Regions from separate parts of the Bacillus cereus group sp. Bce041 genome, predicted to be linked through region 1. Evidence: riboswitches for the same ligand, from Rfam matches in the RefSeq annotation. Region 1 holds a riboswitch; each other region holds the start of a gene.

Region 1 (5,450 bases):
GTATGCTATTTCCAAATCCACGACCAGTGATTCCTCCGGAGCCAATGGCAATAAAAGAATTTACAAGCTGGTATCCATTTCCTTGCGCATCAAGAAATGGATTGAAAATCGTAGTAATACGTTTCTTTTGAACTTCTGACAAACTATTTTGAATCAAGAAATATAAAATAGGTAACCACAAAATAGAACTGATGATAATTCTTTTGATTAGTAGATTTATATTTATTCCTGAGCAAAGAAATATGCTAAAACCTATACCTAATATTAAAAGTGCAGATCCTAAATTTGGTTGTTTAAAGATAAGAAAAAAAATTGTAGCTAAAAAGAATAAAAGTTTTCCGATACCTCTCCAGTTATTTTTAGCTTGTTTTTGTCTTAATGCAAAAAAGCGGGCTGTTACAAGTATTGTTCCTAATTTAAGAAATTCAGCTGGCTGTATTCCAAAGATCCATGATTGGGCATTATTTACCACTTTTCCTTTCCATAAAACCATAATCAATAAAAAAATCCCTCCAACCATAATACAGATTGAGACTATTCGTTTTTTCCATATTTCATATGGGAGTAAAGCACAAACTATTAACCCAATTGTTCCTAAAAGTAGCTTTGTTAATTGAGAATCAACAAAATGTCTACTGTTATAACCGTAATGTTGAACAGCAACAATGGAGCTTGCACTATACATCATGATAATACCTAAAGTACATGTTATGAATAGAGGAAGGAGCAATAGATAATCGAGTTTTAATATTTTTTTCATTTTAATATCCTCCTGATTTAAAACAATACATAATATTACATTTGCTAATGAATAGAATATTGTTCTCGTCAATTACTAAATATGACTTTTGTTTAGAAAGATTCTATCACTTACTCCCTGTTTTTTACGCAAAAATCCCCCTAGTATGTAACTAGAGGGATTCAAAATGGCATGACTAAATAAGGCTTTTCTCCCCCTAGTAGAGCTTTGGCACTATACAACGTAAAGTAATGAAAATTCATTACTTAGCTATCTTAAGAAGAGCCTTAATCCGACAATTCCTGTTCTACCCATTGGCGTCTTTCGACATTTTTGGGCAATAGCCTGTGTTTGCATAGGAGCCTCACCTAACAGGTTAAGCAACATAAATTTTATGTATTTGTTTCGTGTAGCAAGCATAAATATATTTTTTTTGCTTGTCAAGCAACCGTATTTCTAATTTTATCTGTTTTATTGCTTTATAGTCCTTTGAGAAATGATATGAGAAAATGTATGTAATCATTCTGTATAAGTACATATTTTTGACTTTAGTGTATAGTTTGATTAAGTAGTTTAACCATATAAATTTGATAAACCGTAAAGAAGATTTTAATCATAAAAGAAGATTTGTTAAGAATATTCTTTTGATATACAGAATGACTAATTATTCATCCTCTGTTATAAAGTTGGAATTTGATTGAAAACAATAAGTTTCATATGTTTCATAACGTTTCTTCGAATTAAATCTATTTAAATTCTATGTTTTTTAAGGAGAATTTTAAATTTATAATAAAATATAATTTCATTTTCTATAAAAGATTTTTTATGAATGGATTTGAAAGTCAGTTGACAAATATTAAATTCTGGTTTAAATTTTGAAGTAATTCAATAAACTTTGTTAGGTGAGGCTCCTGTATAGAGAAACGCTGCTGCCCAAAAATGTCGAGAGACGCCAATGGGTCAACAGGAACGGTCGGATTAAGGCCCTTCTTAATGTAGCTGGTTATAAAAACCTATGCTATACAGTGCTAAAACTCAACGAGGGAGTGGTATACGATTTGATAGAAAGGCACCTCTGAGATTTTGGCAGAGCTGTCTTAATAATCATTTATTTGTATTGTAAAAAACCTTTACTCCTTTTTGAGTAAAGGTTTTTCTGTTTAATGTTATTTGTTTTATCTTGTCTATATTCAAAAAGGAGGTAATTCTAAATAATGAATTGATTGCAATGTAACTATTATTGCTCTAATAAAAAATTTAAGACAGATAAAATAAAACAAAACCACTCATGAAACTCTAGAGTCTCCCTTAGCAATATGAGGAGGAGTTAACATGAAGAAATTATTAAATGAATTACTTGTAACCAAAAATAATTTGGATGCAGAGAAAATTTTACGTCATCCGTCGTATGATATTGCGCAAGAAGTAAAACAGTTTTCAATTGAAGATCAAATCATATTGCTAAATACGATTCCTGTATTAAAAAGCTCTAAAATTCTTCAATATATGAGTGCAGAAGAAAAATATAATATCTTAATTCACTTATCTGAAAACAAAGCTAAAAAGTTACTAAATTTACAACCGATTGATGAATTAGTAGATTTACTGCTAGCGGTTCATCCGGAAAAACAGGCTAAATTAATGGCGTATTTAGATAAAATCACAAAACATAACGTAAAAAAATTGATGATTTTCAAACCTGAAACGGCAGGAAGTCTTGTCACAAGTGATTTTGTTGCAGTTAGAGGAAATTGGTCAGTAAAAATGACATTGAAGTATATTAGGGAACATTCTGAAAATGTAGAATCAATATCTTATAGTTATGTTCTTGATAGTCATGGTTATCTTGAGGGGATCGTTTCCATACATGAGTTATTATTAGCAGCAGATGACGAGATATTATCTACTATCATGATTCAAGAGGTAATTTCAGTACAAGCTGAAGTTGACCAGCAAGAAGTTGTAAAAAAGCTTCTGAATTATAATTTAGCAGCAATACCTGTAATAACAGCAAATAATAAAATGATTGGTATTATAACATTTGATGACGTAATGAATGTTATGGAAGCAGAAGCTACAGAAGATATTCAAAAGTTAGGCGGAAGTGAACCATTGAATCAATCTTACTTTGAAGCTAGCACTTGGAGTATTTTCTTAAAACGTCTACCATGGTTATTACTTCTTTTTGTTGCTGAAGCATATACAGGGACAGTATTAAAGTATTTTGAAGACGAAATTGAAACTGTAGTTGCTCTTGCTTTCTTTGTTCCGTTATTAGTAGGTACTGGTGGGAATACAGGAACACAGGTTGTAGCAACAATTACTCGTGCAATCGGTATTGGAGAGGTCAAATTTAAAGACATTTTCCGTGTAATGAAAAAGGAATTTGCAATAGGGATGCTTCTTGGACTTGCACTTGGAATAGCTGGGCTCACTCGTGCTTATATGTTAGGAGTTGGAACAGATGTTGCACAAGTTGTAGCAATTACTTTATTATTTATTGTTATTTGGGCCTCTCTTGTAGCAGCTGTTTTACCTTTAATTCTAAGAAAATTAAAACTAGATCCTGCAGTTGTTTCAGGTCCATTTATTACAACATTTGTTGACGGAACAGGATTAGTAATTTATTTCATGGTTGCAAAAACGTTATTAAATTTATAAATATACACTAAAAAAACGAAATTCGGAATAAGTATTTTGCCTAAATTGCTAAAGTATAGTGGGGAATTCAGACATAAGGAAATCAAACACTTTTGTATTTAGATAAATAATATTTTAATGGATTTATTGAATGTAATGAATGCTGGAGGATAAAACTATGAAACATCTCAGCAAAATCTTCAAACGAATTTTGCTTCTATTGTCTATTTTCATGCTTATTGGCATAGGCATATTATTTGGTACTAGCTATGGCCGAGAGCTTCGCATAACAATGGCTGGGAGTATACTAACTTCTCAGCATCCGCAATATGCGAAATATACATTCCTATCCCAAAAGGAACTAGATAAATTGCAAGATAGAATTAATCATCCGAAATGGTCAAATAGTGATGAGCATATTTATAAAAAAATAGCAGGAAAAAGGTTAGAAGAATTTAAAAATCAGCCATTAGAAATTGATGTAGAAACGATTAAAAGTAACAAAGATAGTCGCTTTCTTTTTGAAGGAAAATTAGTTACTATCAGCAATCCCTTCAATGTTAAACTTGTTAGCCATCAAGGAACACAGGGCGCTAACAGAGGAGAAAAAATTAGCGTAATGGCAAAGCGTAATCATGCACTTGTTGCTGTGAATGCAAGTGGATTTGCAGATGAAACAGGAAGGGGTGGAGGAAATGTTGCTACTGGAATTGTAATAGAAAATGGGAAAGTTATTGATACGAATATGGATAGAAATACCCCTACAATTATTACAGGCTTAACAAAGTTTGGACAAATGATAACAGGAAATTATTCTACACAACAACTTTTGGATAAACAAGTCGTTTCAGCAGCAGGATTTATGCCACAGTTAATTGTAAATGGAGAAAAAATGATTACAGAAGGAGACGGTGGTTGGGGTTCTGCTCCGCGAAGTATTATGGCTCAAAAAGAAGATGGTACAATTATGTTTCTAGTCATTGACGGTAGACAGACGCATAGTATAGGGGCTACGTTAAAAGAGTGTCAAGATATTCTATATGAAAAAGGTGCTATAAATGCAATGGCTATGGATGGTGGTTCTTCTGCTACTCTATATTTAGGAGGAAAGGTTATAAATTCACCTTCTACATTATCACATGAAGATCGTTATTTACCTAATGCTTGGGTGGTAACAGCAAATCCGAAACAGAAAATAAGGATGACAATAGATGGGAAAAAAATAGATGCTAAAATACCAGATGAATTTGATATAAATATTTCAACTGATTTATAAATTTCTAAGAAAATGAAGGTTTAATTAAAGTTTAAAGACTAACATCCAAAGAGGTTTTAAATTAATAATTTTACCATTTAATATATATTAATGAAGTGCTTATAGAAACACTCAATCATATGGAAATTCTTTTAATTGAGTAGTATTTGCTACAGCTATATGAAATGGACAACCTGTACAACGAATTGTTGTAATCAGATGAGTAAAAATTAATACGCAGAATAAAGTAGTGGTCATACCTGAAAATCATTTGATAAATAATGAAGAAGATGTCGGTTTATATTTAAGCCTAGTATAATTAAAAATGAAGCATATTACGAAAGAAATGGGATTTAAAAAAGGCTTAGAAGAAATCAAAGGTGAAAAATTGAGAGATTAGCTTATAGTATATAGAAATCGCTTAACAAAACCGTTTGAAAACAGTTAAATTCTTTTTAAACGACTTAACAACTTAAAATAGACTTTTAAGTTGTTTTGCATGTTTTTATATTGTTGTGGTATTTAAAGGTCGATACAAACGAATCTGAGAGACTTTTTTTCGGGGTAACTAGATAAAATAAAGAATTTAATATAAAAAGCGGTGCTAATTTATAAATATAGTGGGATGAAAATATTATTTCAGATGAATATGAAAGAAGAGAGGAATGATAGAAATATAAATTGTTTAATCAAATTCTCTAATAAAAAAACATTAAATAACTAGCTATATGATAGATGGTATTATTATTTTAAGAAGACGGTTTCAAAAGAACCGTCTTCTTTTTGTTTCTTTATAAAAAGATACAGATTAATTAA
Region 2 (5,450 bases), on a different contig from region 1:
TCGGTATTCGTGCGGGAGAAAAGATTACAGGAAATGAATCGTACTATTTACCGGTAGGTATAAAAAGGAGGGGGAAAAATGATTAATTTTTTATTATATTTAGTAGTAACACTCGGCCTTTTATGTATAGGTCTGTTCTTGATGGAAGTGACAACGAAAGTAAAGGAATTTAAGTTAATGGCTCAAGGAAATAAGGCGGTAAGCTATGTGCTTGGAGGACGATTACTTGGGTTAGCTGTTGTTTTATATTCGACAGCAGCTAATTCAATTTCACTTCTTGATATGATTTCGTGGGGAGCAGTTGGGATTTTGGCTCAAATTATCGTCTTTTATTTAGCTGAGTGGCTTACACCACGCTTTAATATAAACAAAAGTCTCGAAGAAGATAATCAAGCAGTCGGTCTTTTTCTTATGTTTTTATCAATTTCAATTGGGATTGTAATTGCTGGTTGTATAACTTATTAAAAACTTTACGTTTAAACGTAAAGTTTTTTATTTTATCCCGTAAAAGCCCGATTGGTGAGGGCTAATAATCAGTGGGGGATGAACAAAACCTCCACTGATTAAAGTTACACTTTATATATGTTAGTTTGCCATACCTTTTGAAAAAATTGTAGGCTACGGTTGACATCTATTTTAAATAAGAGTAACATTTTCAATGTAATGAAAATAAGTCTCTGTTAGGTGAGGCTCCTGTATAGAGAAATGCTACTGCCCAAAAATGTCGAGAGACGCCAATGGGTCAACAGGAATGATCGAATTAAGGTTTTTCTTAACGTAGCTGGTAATGTACCTATGCTATACAGTGCTAAAACTCGGTGAGGGAGAGGTCCGTAGATTTCTAATTATATTAGAAATCGTTTATTTGTGTATGTAATGGCCGCTACTCTCTTAAGGGTAGGGGTCTTTTTTGTTACCAAGCTATGAGTAATTTCATAGTATAAACTATAAAATTAAACGAGGAGGTGAGGAGCATGTCAAATTCTGACTCGGTTCCGTTACCCATATACTTCAAATCAAAAATATATGATGTAGGCAGGAAACGATTTGTTCCTCCCTCTATATTTATCACAATATAGCGTTTATAAAGCGCGAGACACTTTCACAGTAAAGTGGATAAATTGAGAAACAAAGCGTTTCTTCCTATGTTGTAAAGGAGGAGACGATAATATGTTATATGCAAACAAAACTGTGGGTAACACGTCATATAAACTAAGTAAAAAATCAATAAAAGAACAAACAATGCTCCAAAAAAATAAAGATTTATTAATTGAAATTGCAACAAGAGATGTAAAATCTGTATTTGCATATTTTAAAACAACAAGAGATGGACTATCAATGAAAGAGGCACAAAAACGTATTCAAATATATGGCCGAAATGAACTAACTTCAAAAAGAGCACTTCTTGCAGAAGTAATGATGAAGCTAGGTGGCATGATTCCAGGTTTTTCAAAACAACGTGTGTGTGATGAATTACAACGTGAAACGATTACTGTATCTAGAGTAGAATGTTCTAGTAGTACAGGGCTAAATAGTGAACTGAAAATGATGGAGATACCTGTGCAAGAACTTGTACCTGGAGATATGATTTTTCTTTCGGCTGGAGATGCTGTGCCAGCTGATGTACGTATTATTTATGCAGATGATTTATTAGTGAATGAGTCTGTGTTAACGGGAAACGAAGCGAATATAGAGAAGTTTGAGAGCTGCTATCACCTTGAACGTAAACGGTTTATTCCATTAAAACGGATGAAAGATTATAATCCACTTGAGCTTGAAAATGTATGTTTTAAAGGTTCGCATATTGTTAGTGGAAATGCAAAAGCTATCGTTGTTTCTACTGGAAAAAATACGTATTCAGGCATCTTGCATACTTGTTGTAGTAGAACGTCTTAATGTGTTAATGATGCTAAATATACAAAAACAATGTATAATAGACAAAGTTGAGCAAAAACGTAGAATGGTAATCTATTTATATAACCTTACGTGATAACGTAAGGTTATTATTTTTTTAATAGGAGAGGAATTATGAAAAAAGTATTATTAGTTGATGGTATGGCACTATTATTTCGTGCTTTTTACGCAACAAGTGTCTACGGACAATTTATGAAACGACAAGATGGAACCCCTACGAACGGGATTCATGGTTATATGAAACACTTATTAACAGCTACGCAAGCGATCGAACCAACACATATCGTTACATGCTGGGATATGGGAAGTACGACATTTAGAACAGAATCGTTCTCGAATTATAAAGCAAATCGTGCAGCGCCACCAGAAGAATTAATTCCTCAATTTGATTTAGTGCAAGAAATGACTGCAAAATTATCCATTCCAGTTATCGGTATGAAAGGCTACGAAGCCGATGATTGTATCGGTACGCTTGCAAAACAATATTGCAATGAAGCTGAAGTTTATATTTTAACAGGTGATACGGATTTACTTCAACTTGTTGATAAGAGCGTTACAGTCATGCTTCTGCGTAAAGGAATTGGAAATTACGAATATTACACACCGGAGAAAATCATGGAAGAAAAAGGTGTAGAGCCGTGGCAAATCGTCCATGCAAAAGCTTTCATGGGAGATACAAGTGATAATTATCCAGGGGTAAAAGGTATCGGTGAAAAAACAGCGTATAAGCTTATTCAAGAGCACGGAACAGTATCCGCTGTACTAGAAAATGTAGAGTCATTAACAAAAGCGCAGCGTACGAAGATTGAAAGTGATTTAGAGAACTTAAATATTTCGTTGCAATTAGCCCAAATTCACTGTGAAGTTCCAATTTCATGTTCACTAGAAGAAGGATTACACACAATGGATGAAGAAAAACTTAGATTTGTTTGTGAAGAAATGAATTGGGGAAGACCTGAAATATTAATAAATATGCTATAAATAGTTTGGGAAGAGGGATGTTGCATAAGTCGAACTTTGACTTGGTGACACCTTCTTTTTGTTTTTATAAACAGTATTATAATAAATAAAATTATGTCGAACTCAATTTTAAATATATAAATATTTCGACAAGATATAATGATAAAAGTTGATGAAAATAATAACTTTTATCATGAAGTGAATTAATTTCAACATAGTTTTAGATAATCATTTTTTCGTGTTCACAAAGTTGTCAGAAAATAAACGGAATTTTCATATGAAGTTCAAATAGAATTCACAACAATCAATTATTATAAGAACACACAGATAATTCTTTATCTTTTATATAAACCATCCCCCAAGGAGGACAATGAAAATGAGAAAAAAAGTGAGAAAATCTTTTAAACAATTATTAATTGAAAATAAACAATCACTATTAAATAATAAAGAAAATATGAAAGAAATTGAAGAGAGAATTGAGAAACGACATGTAGCATATAGTGGTGCCAGTAATTAAATAAAATAAAAAAGATAGCCTACGTAGGCTATCTTTTTTATTTTATATTGAAAAAACGCTATTCAGCTCTTTAATTTTGTAAATATGCAAGATATTTTTATAGCGTTTTTCTATCAATATTACTCATTTTTCGAGGTTGAAATTGGTATATACCAATTTTTGAGATTTTCTATTCAAAATATTACAAAAAATGTTACAATACACTCAAATTTATACTATAAAATCATTTTAATATGAAAAATTGGAATGAAAAGAAAGGAGAGGAATATGAATAAAGATGTCGCTTTGAAATGATTATTATCATTTCATTAGGAGTTGATGTAAAAAGATGAAAAGATACGAAGAATTGGACTCTATAAGAGGGATTTCTTCATTAGTAGTAATGATTGGTCATCATTTAATGATTTTTTCAGCATTTCAAAATTACAGTTATGAAGATAATAAACCATTTGTTGTGTATCTATTAAAAGAAACGCCTGCTCGTCTAATTTTTAGTAGTGGTAACGAATCAGTTATTATCTTTTTTGTTTTGAGCGGATTTGTTTTGTATGAATCTATTCAAAAAAACTATAGTAGCTATGGGTCATACCTTTTAAAACGTATATGCAGAATATATATTCCTTATATTGTGGCAATAATTATAGCTATTGTATGCCAGATTACAATTAGTGAATATGGTATTTCTTATTTAAGTGAATGGTTTAATCGCTCATGGACGATTGAAAGTTCTTCAAGCTTAATCGCACAACATATTTTATTGGTTGGGAAATATAATACAGATGCATATAACGGTGTGATTTGGTCACTTGTCCATGAAATGCGAATATCAATAATTTTTCCGTTAATTTTGATGATTTGCTTACGAAAAACGTTAAGGTGTTCATTACTATTATTGTTTAGTTTTAGTATATGTTCTGTCGTAATATTATTTTTGTTTCGCTCGGGCTTAACATTAACAAGCTATGCATTAACATTGCATTATACGGTGCTGTTTTTACTAGGAGCACTAGTTGCGAAGTATAAAAATAATTTAATAGTTTTTTATAGTAATTGTACTAAAAACACAAAAATTGCATGGTTTTTATTTGCGATTTTACTTTTTATGTATGAAGGGCTTATAGGAGAAATTAAAGTGCTCAATAATTTTATATTTCGAGACTACGTAGTGGCGATAAGTGCAAGTCTATTTGTCATATTAAGTTTGTCAATATCAACTTTGTCGTCCTTGCTACATAATAAATATTTGTTATATTTGGGGAAGATTTCTTACAGTCTTTATTTATACCATATTATATCGTTGTTTTCCCTTATATACATGCTCCATGAAATATTACCGTTGCCTATTATTTTAATTTTTTCACTTGTTTTTTCGTTTATACTTGCAATGCTTTCGTATGTATATGTAGAAAAATTTGCATTCGGAGTCGGAAAGTATGTAACAAAACAAGTGGATAGAAGAGAGAAAGGGTTATCTGTAAAGAGTGAATTGCAGGATGTTATTCAGAAAAGGGCGGTGAAATAATTGAAGCAAGAAATGAGTATAAAAGATTTTCAACAATTATTGAAAAGAAGATTCGTAACGATTATTTTAACGATGTGTTGTTTAACCGCTTCTTTAGTTCTTATCTCTATGTATGTTTTAAAGCCGTCATATCAATATTCAACGCAAATTCTTGTTGGGAATTTAGATGAGTTTAATAAGGAAAATTCAACAAATAAAACACAAGAAAATAAGCAACTAGTAACATCGTATGTTGATATTTTAAAAAGCCCATTAATTATTTCAACAGTCAAAAAAACTTTGAAATTAGAGCAATCAAGTTATGAATTAGCACAAAAAATCTCGGTAGTGAATACGGACAATTCACAAATTGTAACTGTTACAGTAAAAGATTCCAATCCGAAAGTCGTGAAAGACATTGTAAAGACATTGGCAGAGCAATCACAACAAAGTTTTCAACAGTACACAAATGTACAAGGTGTGAAAGTGTTGACGGATCCTGAGTTACAGGAACAGGCTGAAAAATTGTTTCCGAAATTTCAACTGATCATTCCTATT
Region 3 (5,450 bases), on a different contig from region 1:
AGTGTCTCACTTATTTTTTTGACATTTGAACGTATTTCCTCGGTGAGTGGAACGATTTTTTCATCCACTTCAGTGTAGTTACAAATTGATAAAATTTCTTCTACGGCACCTTTACAAACCATTGTATGTTCACCTGAAATATCCTTTACGATGACTGACATACGCCGGCGGGCGAAATCGAATGGAATTTCATCTAGCTTTTGAAAAGCTGATGGATTAAATGTATTGTTTTCCTCTGTATGCTTAATAACAGCTTTATCTATTAAATTTTTCAATCCAGTTTGATAGAAACTATTTAAATAGGCAAATTGCAAGACGCGATTGCATTCATTTCCCTTGGGATCTAAGTGACGAACAAGGACAACTTTATCTTCTGTTAAAGTTCCTGTTTTATCTGTACAAAGAATGTTCATAGCACCTAAGTTTTGAATAGAATTTAGCTGTTTTACAATTACTTTTTGTTTAGACATTTTAACGGCACCTTTAGCTAAATTAGCAGTTACAATCATTGGTAACATTTCAGGTGTAAGGCCAACAGCGACGGCAATAGCGAAGAAGAAAGCTTCTTGCCAATCACCTTTTGTGAATCCATTAATGAGAAGGACAATAGGTGCCATAATAAGCATGAATGTAATTAAGAGCCAGCTTACTTTGTTTACACCTTTATCAAAGCTTGTTTCTACACGCTTTCCAATTACCTTATTGGCTAAAGAGCCGAAATACGTATCGGTACTTGTTGAGATGACAACAGCTTTTGCGCTACCACTTACAATATTTGTTCCCATGAAACAAAGGTTTTCCATATCGAGTGGATTGTAATTTTTTTTCATGTTTGTCGGTAAGATATGCTTATTTTCTGTATGGTAGCAGTGTTCGTATTTTTCTACAGGAAGTGCTTCCCCTGTTAAAGAAGATTGATTAACAAATAAATCTTTAGCGGATACAATACGCACATCAGCTGGAATGATATCACCGGCTGAAAGGGAAATGATATCGCCAGGTACAAGTTCCTCAATTGGAATTTCTGTTGTGTAATTTCGATTTAAATTCGTTACATTTTTTGTTTCATGTACAAATCCATTTATTCTAAATACGCTTGCAGTTGTTCGAACCATAGCTTTTAACTTATCGGCAGCTTTTTGAGAACGAAATTCTTGGGAAAACCGAATTGTTGCACTAAGTAGTACCATTGCAGATACGACAATTGTTCCTTGCATATCATCCGTGAAAAAGGAGAGTGCTCCAAGAGCTAATAAAACGAAAATAAATGGATTTTTAAATGCCAACAGAAATTGAATGTACCACGGCGCCATTTTATTATGAGCTATTTCGTTCGGACCATATAAAGAAAGTCTACGAGACGCTTCTTGTTTAGATAATCCATCTTGTGTTGTTTCTAAAAGTTTTAACGCAGAGCTTACATCTTGTGTTGCAACCGCCACTAATAATTCGTTATTTGTTTTCATGCTATCTTGCTCATAAGCATGCTTTGTTTCTTGTCTTTGTAAATTAAACATCGGTAGTTCCTCCTCTGTCATGAAGGAGGAAACAATCTGTTACCTAACTATTTGAAATGGTGAGGAACAGTTTCTTTCCTACCTACATGATGAAATATGAATGTAAAACGTATGGGTATCTGGGCCGAATCATCAATTGCCAACTGTTCCTCACCTCCGTACAATTTAGTAGTTTCTGAATATGCTATGTTTGTTTCATAGTAAGGTGCATATAGACGTAAAAAGACCTTTACTCAAAACGAGTAAAGGTCTGAATTCGCAGCTAAAAGAGTCCACAACAAAGACTGTTAGTAGACATAAATAAAAACAGTTTTTGTGTATGACAAAATACATGCACCTCTCCCTCGTTGAGTTTTAGCACTGTATAGCATAGGTACTGAAACCAGCTACATTAAAAAAGGCCTTCATTCCGACCTTTCCTGTTGACCCATTGGCGTCTCTCGACATTTTTGGGCAGCAGCGTTTCTCTATACAGGAGCCTCACCTAACAGAGACCATATTCAATTACATGTTGAATGTTAGCACTGTAAAATCGTAGTGTCAATATCTTTTTATCTGTGTTTTTAAAATATTAAATGGATTTATAATAGATATATGGGATGAAATGTATGATATTGATTATGAATAATATGGAAAATAAATATTTTTATAAAAGGGGAATTTGTAATGGTACCACAAAATTTTATTATAAATATTGAGAATCAAAAATAGAAAACAAATTGTTTCTTTTGCGCTACAAGCAAAAGAGTTATTCAATAAATCAAGTGAAAAGATAATTTTAGATGAGTTTGATCAAAGTATGTATACAGACTTTTGGACGGAATATAATCATTTGCTAAATAAGTATAAATAAAAAAGCACTGTAACCAGTGCTTTTTTATTATAGATTACGAGATTGTAGGGTTTTCAAAAATAACAATCTCTGAACTGTTTGTAGTTGAAACGCGTTGGGCGTAATATGTTAAAGCTGAAGAAATATATGCTGGTAACGTATCATTTGTATGTGATGTTGTATATTCATGGATTAATTCCTTTAAAGTTGTCCATTCTAATTGTGCTGGGTGATCAGACACGAAAGAACTTACCCAGCGATCAAATGAAGATGAAAAATCAGTTTGTAAACGAAATACTTCTTTCATAATAAAACGCTCCCTTAAAATGTAGTATAATCATTTTAACACAAAACACGAACGATAGCTAAATTTTTTGAGTATAACGTTCGTGTTATATAGTTGTCTAGATGTTTGGTTATGTAAATTCAATTTGCCATTTGAAATAACATTCCGTAAGATGAGAGATAGAGTATATTTAGAGCTGGAGGAAAGAAAGTGGAATTTGTATTTTTAGGAACTGGTGCAGGTGTTCCTTCAAAAGGAAGGAACGTTTCAGCAATTGCTTTACAATTGTTAGAAGAACGAGGACAAACTTGGTTATTTGATTGTGGCGAGGCCACGCAACATCAAATATTACATACATCTGTACGTCCGCGCCGCATTGAAAAAATATTTATTACGCATTTACATGGCGATCATATTTTTGGATTGCCTGGTTTATTAGGTAGCCGTTCATTTCAAGGAGGAACTACGCCTTTAACGGTGTATGGACCGAAAGGAATTAAACAATTTATTGAAGTGGCATTATCGGTAAGTACGACACATGTGAAATATCCACTTGAAGTTGTGGAGATAACAGAAGAAGGTACCGTATTTGAAGATAATGAATTTTATGTAGAAACGAAAAGATTGTCACACGGTATAGAATGCTTTGGATATCGTATTGTAGAGAAAGATATACAAGGTGCTCTTTTAGTTGATAAGTTGCTTGAGATGGGTGTGAAACCAGGTCCAATCTTTAAACGTTTAAAAGATGGTGAAGTAGTTGAATTAGAGGATGGCACGATATTAAATGGAAATGAGTTTATCGGCCCACCTCAAAAAGGAAGAATTATTACTATCTTAGGTGATACGCGATATTGCGAAGCGAGTAGGGAGCTTGCGCAAGATGCAGATGTACTTGTCCATGAAGCGACTTTCGCAGCAGAAGATGAGCAACAAGCGTATGATTATTTTCATTCTACATCTAAGCAAGCTGCGAGCATTGCACTTCAGGCAAATGCGAAGCGACTAATATTAACTCACATTAGTTCTCGTTATCAAGGAGATACATATAAGGAATTATTGAAAGAGGCTAGAGAGTTGTTTTCTAATACAGAAATAGCGACAGATTTGAAATCATTCCCAGTAGAAAAATAATAATTTTGTAAAAAATGGTAACGGCGGGTTACCATTTTTTTATGTCTAAAAAAATTTAAAAATAAAACTGTTATTATTTTATACTTATACTTGGATGGTACAGAAAATTAGAATGGTTTGAATATATACGATAAAAATACGAAATAATGATTATTTAGAAAAACTGTTATATAAGTCAGATGACATACAAGTGATACAAATAGCAGAAATGGACTGTTATTCAGAACTTTTAAAATTCAACAAAAGTAAGCGTTTTATAAAAAACAAGCTATAATGAGGGCAGATTATAATTTATGATAAGTCGCATGTATTTTAGTCATTATCGTAACAAGTGAAGTTGACTAAATCATGAGAGAGTAACACGAGAATTATAATAGGAAAGATATTACTATTATTTGTCATAAGTCTTTTTCACTTTTTAGCTAAACGATATGATTAGCAAGTGTAGCTATTGCGAGTTCCTTAGTAGAAGCTTTTTATTAATAAGGTGGTGGAGATTTAATTGGTACACCACTCTTTAAAAGAGTTCAGAACATCAGCAGGTAGTCTAGGCGGAATAGCGGGTGCAAATTTAGTTGCATTAGCAATGGTTATATCACTTGTTTATGCTATGCTTGCAATGGCTTCTGTGTTAAACTTTGGATTGCTACCAGACTTTATTCTGGATCATCTTGTATCATTTTTAAATGAAAATAATGCTAAGATTCTTATGTAGTATGATAACTGGTATTATTTCAGGTTATATTGGATTACTTTTATTCAAAAACTATCCAATTCGTACAGCAGAACAAATTCGTGGTACAACTGGAAAAGCGACAGATGTAGCAACTTAATAGAATAGTAGAATAAATTTTTTCATAGAGGTTTAGGGGGAGTTATGATGAAGTATCGCTCAGTATTTGATATTATCGGTCCAGTTATGATTGGACCATCAAGTTCACATACAGCAGGCGCGGCAAGAATGGGGCAAGTTGCTCGCCAGCTGTTTCGTCATGAACCAGAAAGAGTAAGCATTTCGTTATATGGATCATTTGCAAAGACGTATCGAGGGCATGGTACGGATGTAGCACTAATCGGTGGAATATTAGGATTTGAAACAGATGACTTACGTATTCCAGAGGCGCTAGAAATAGCAAAAGAGCGCGAAATTGAAGTGGAATTCATTGAAGAAGATGCCAATGCACCTCATCCAAATACAGCGAGAATTCGTTTGTATAAAGGTGAAGATGAAATTGAAGTTGTTGCTTGCTCAATTGGTGGCGGTAAAATTGAAGTTGTAGAATTAAACGGATTCGATCTTCAATTATCAGGCACGAGCCCAGCACTACTTATTGTAAATAACGATCGCTTCGGTGCTATTGCAGCGGTAGCTTCAATCCTTGCGAAACATGAGATTAACATTAGTACAATGAGTGTTTCTCGTAAAGAAAAAGGAAGAAGAGCGCTTATGGTCATTGAAACAGATGAATTATTAGCAGATGAAGTAATTGAAGAAATAAAAGCGCAACAAAATATTTGTCAAGTAACTATTATGGAATAATTGCAGGGGGGACACACCATGTTTCGGAACGCAGCGGAACTAGTGGCGCAAGCTAAAGAACAAAATGTAAAAATCGCAGAAATTATGATTCAATGTGAAATGGAAACAAGAAGTATTTCACGTGAAGAAGTAATTGCTGGT

The links. Region 1 has a riboswitch for magnesium ahead of mgtE (magnesium transporter). Riboswitches for the same ligand answer to the same signal wherever they lie in the genome.
Region 2: linked by a shared signal. The riboswitch ahead of ACUN13_RS07550 (P-type ATPase) and the one ahead of mgtE (magnesium transporter) in region 1 are both predicted to bind magnesium.
Region 3: linked by a shared signal. The riboswitch ahead of mgtA (magnesium-translocating P-type ATPase) and the one ahead of mgtE (magnesium transporter) in region 1 are both predicted to bind magnesium.

Annotation. Positions count from the first base shown of each region.
Region 1 covers NZ_JBQXON010000016.1:66,948-72,397, reverse strand. The annotation lists gene ACUN13_RS27890 (FtsW/RodA/SpoVE family cell cycle protein) at 1-760, opposite strand, end outside; M-box (ykoK) riboswitch at 946-1,122, opposite strand; M-box (ykoK) riboswitch at 1,627-1,792, shown strand; gene mgtE (magnesium transporter) at 2,072-3,400, shown strand; gene ACUN13_RS27880 (phosphodiester glycosidase family protein) at 3,558-4,655, shown strand.
Region 2 covers NZ_JBQXON010000002.1:317,691-323,140, reverse strand. The annotation lists gene ACUN13_RS07560 (glutathionylspermidine synthase family protein) at 1-86, shown strand, start outside; gene ACUN13_RS07555 (DUF350 domain-containing protein) at 79-465, shown strand; M-box (ykoK) riboswitch at 670-835, shown strand; gene ACUN13_RS07550 (P-type ATPase) at 1,171-1,896, shown strand; gene ACUN13_RS07545 (5'-3' exonuclease) at 2,029-2,895, shown strand; gene ACUN13_RS07540 (FbpB family small basic protein) at 3,251-3,391, shown strand; gene ACUN13_RS07535 (acyltransferase family protein) at 3,720-4,913, shown strand; gene ACUN13_RS07530 (YveK family protein) at 4,914-5,450, shown strand, end outside.
Region 3 covers NZ_JBQXON010000001.1:419,220-424,669, reverse strand. The annotation lists gene mgtA (magnesium-translocating P-type ATPase) at 1-1,517, opposite strand, end outside; M-box (ykoK) riboswitch at 1,849-2,016, opposite strand; partial or broken gene ACUN13_RS02155 (DNA polymerase IV) at 2,227-2,370, shown strand; gene ACUN13_RS02150 (DUF3932 family protein) at 2,405-2,656, opposite strand; gene rnz (ribonuclease Z) at 2,846-3,769, shown strand; gene ACUN13_RS02140 (hypothetical protein) at 4,272-4,484, shown strand; gene sdaAB (L-serine ammonia-lyase, iron-sulfur-dependent subunit beta) at 4,650-5,309, shown strand; gene sdaAA (L-serine ammonia-lyase, iron-sulfur-dependent, subunit alpha) at 5,328-5,450, shown strand, end outside.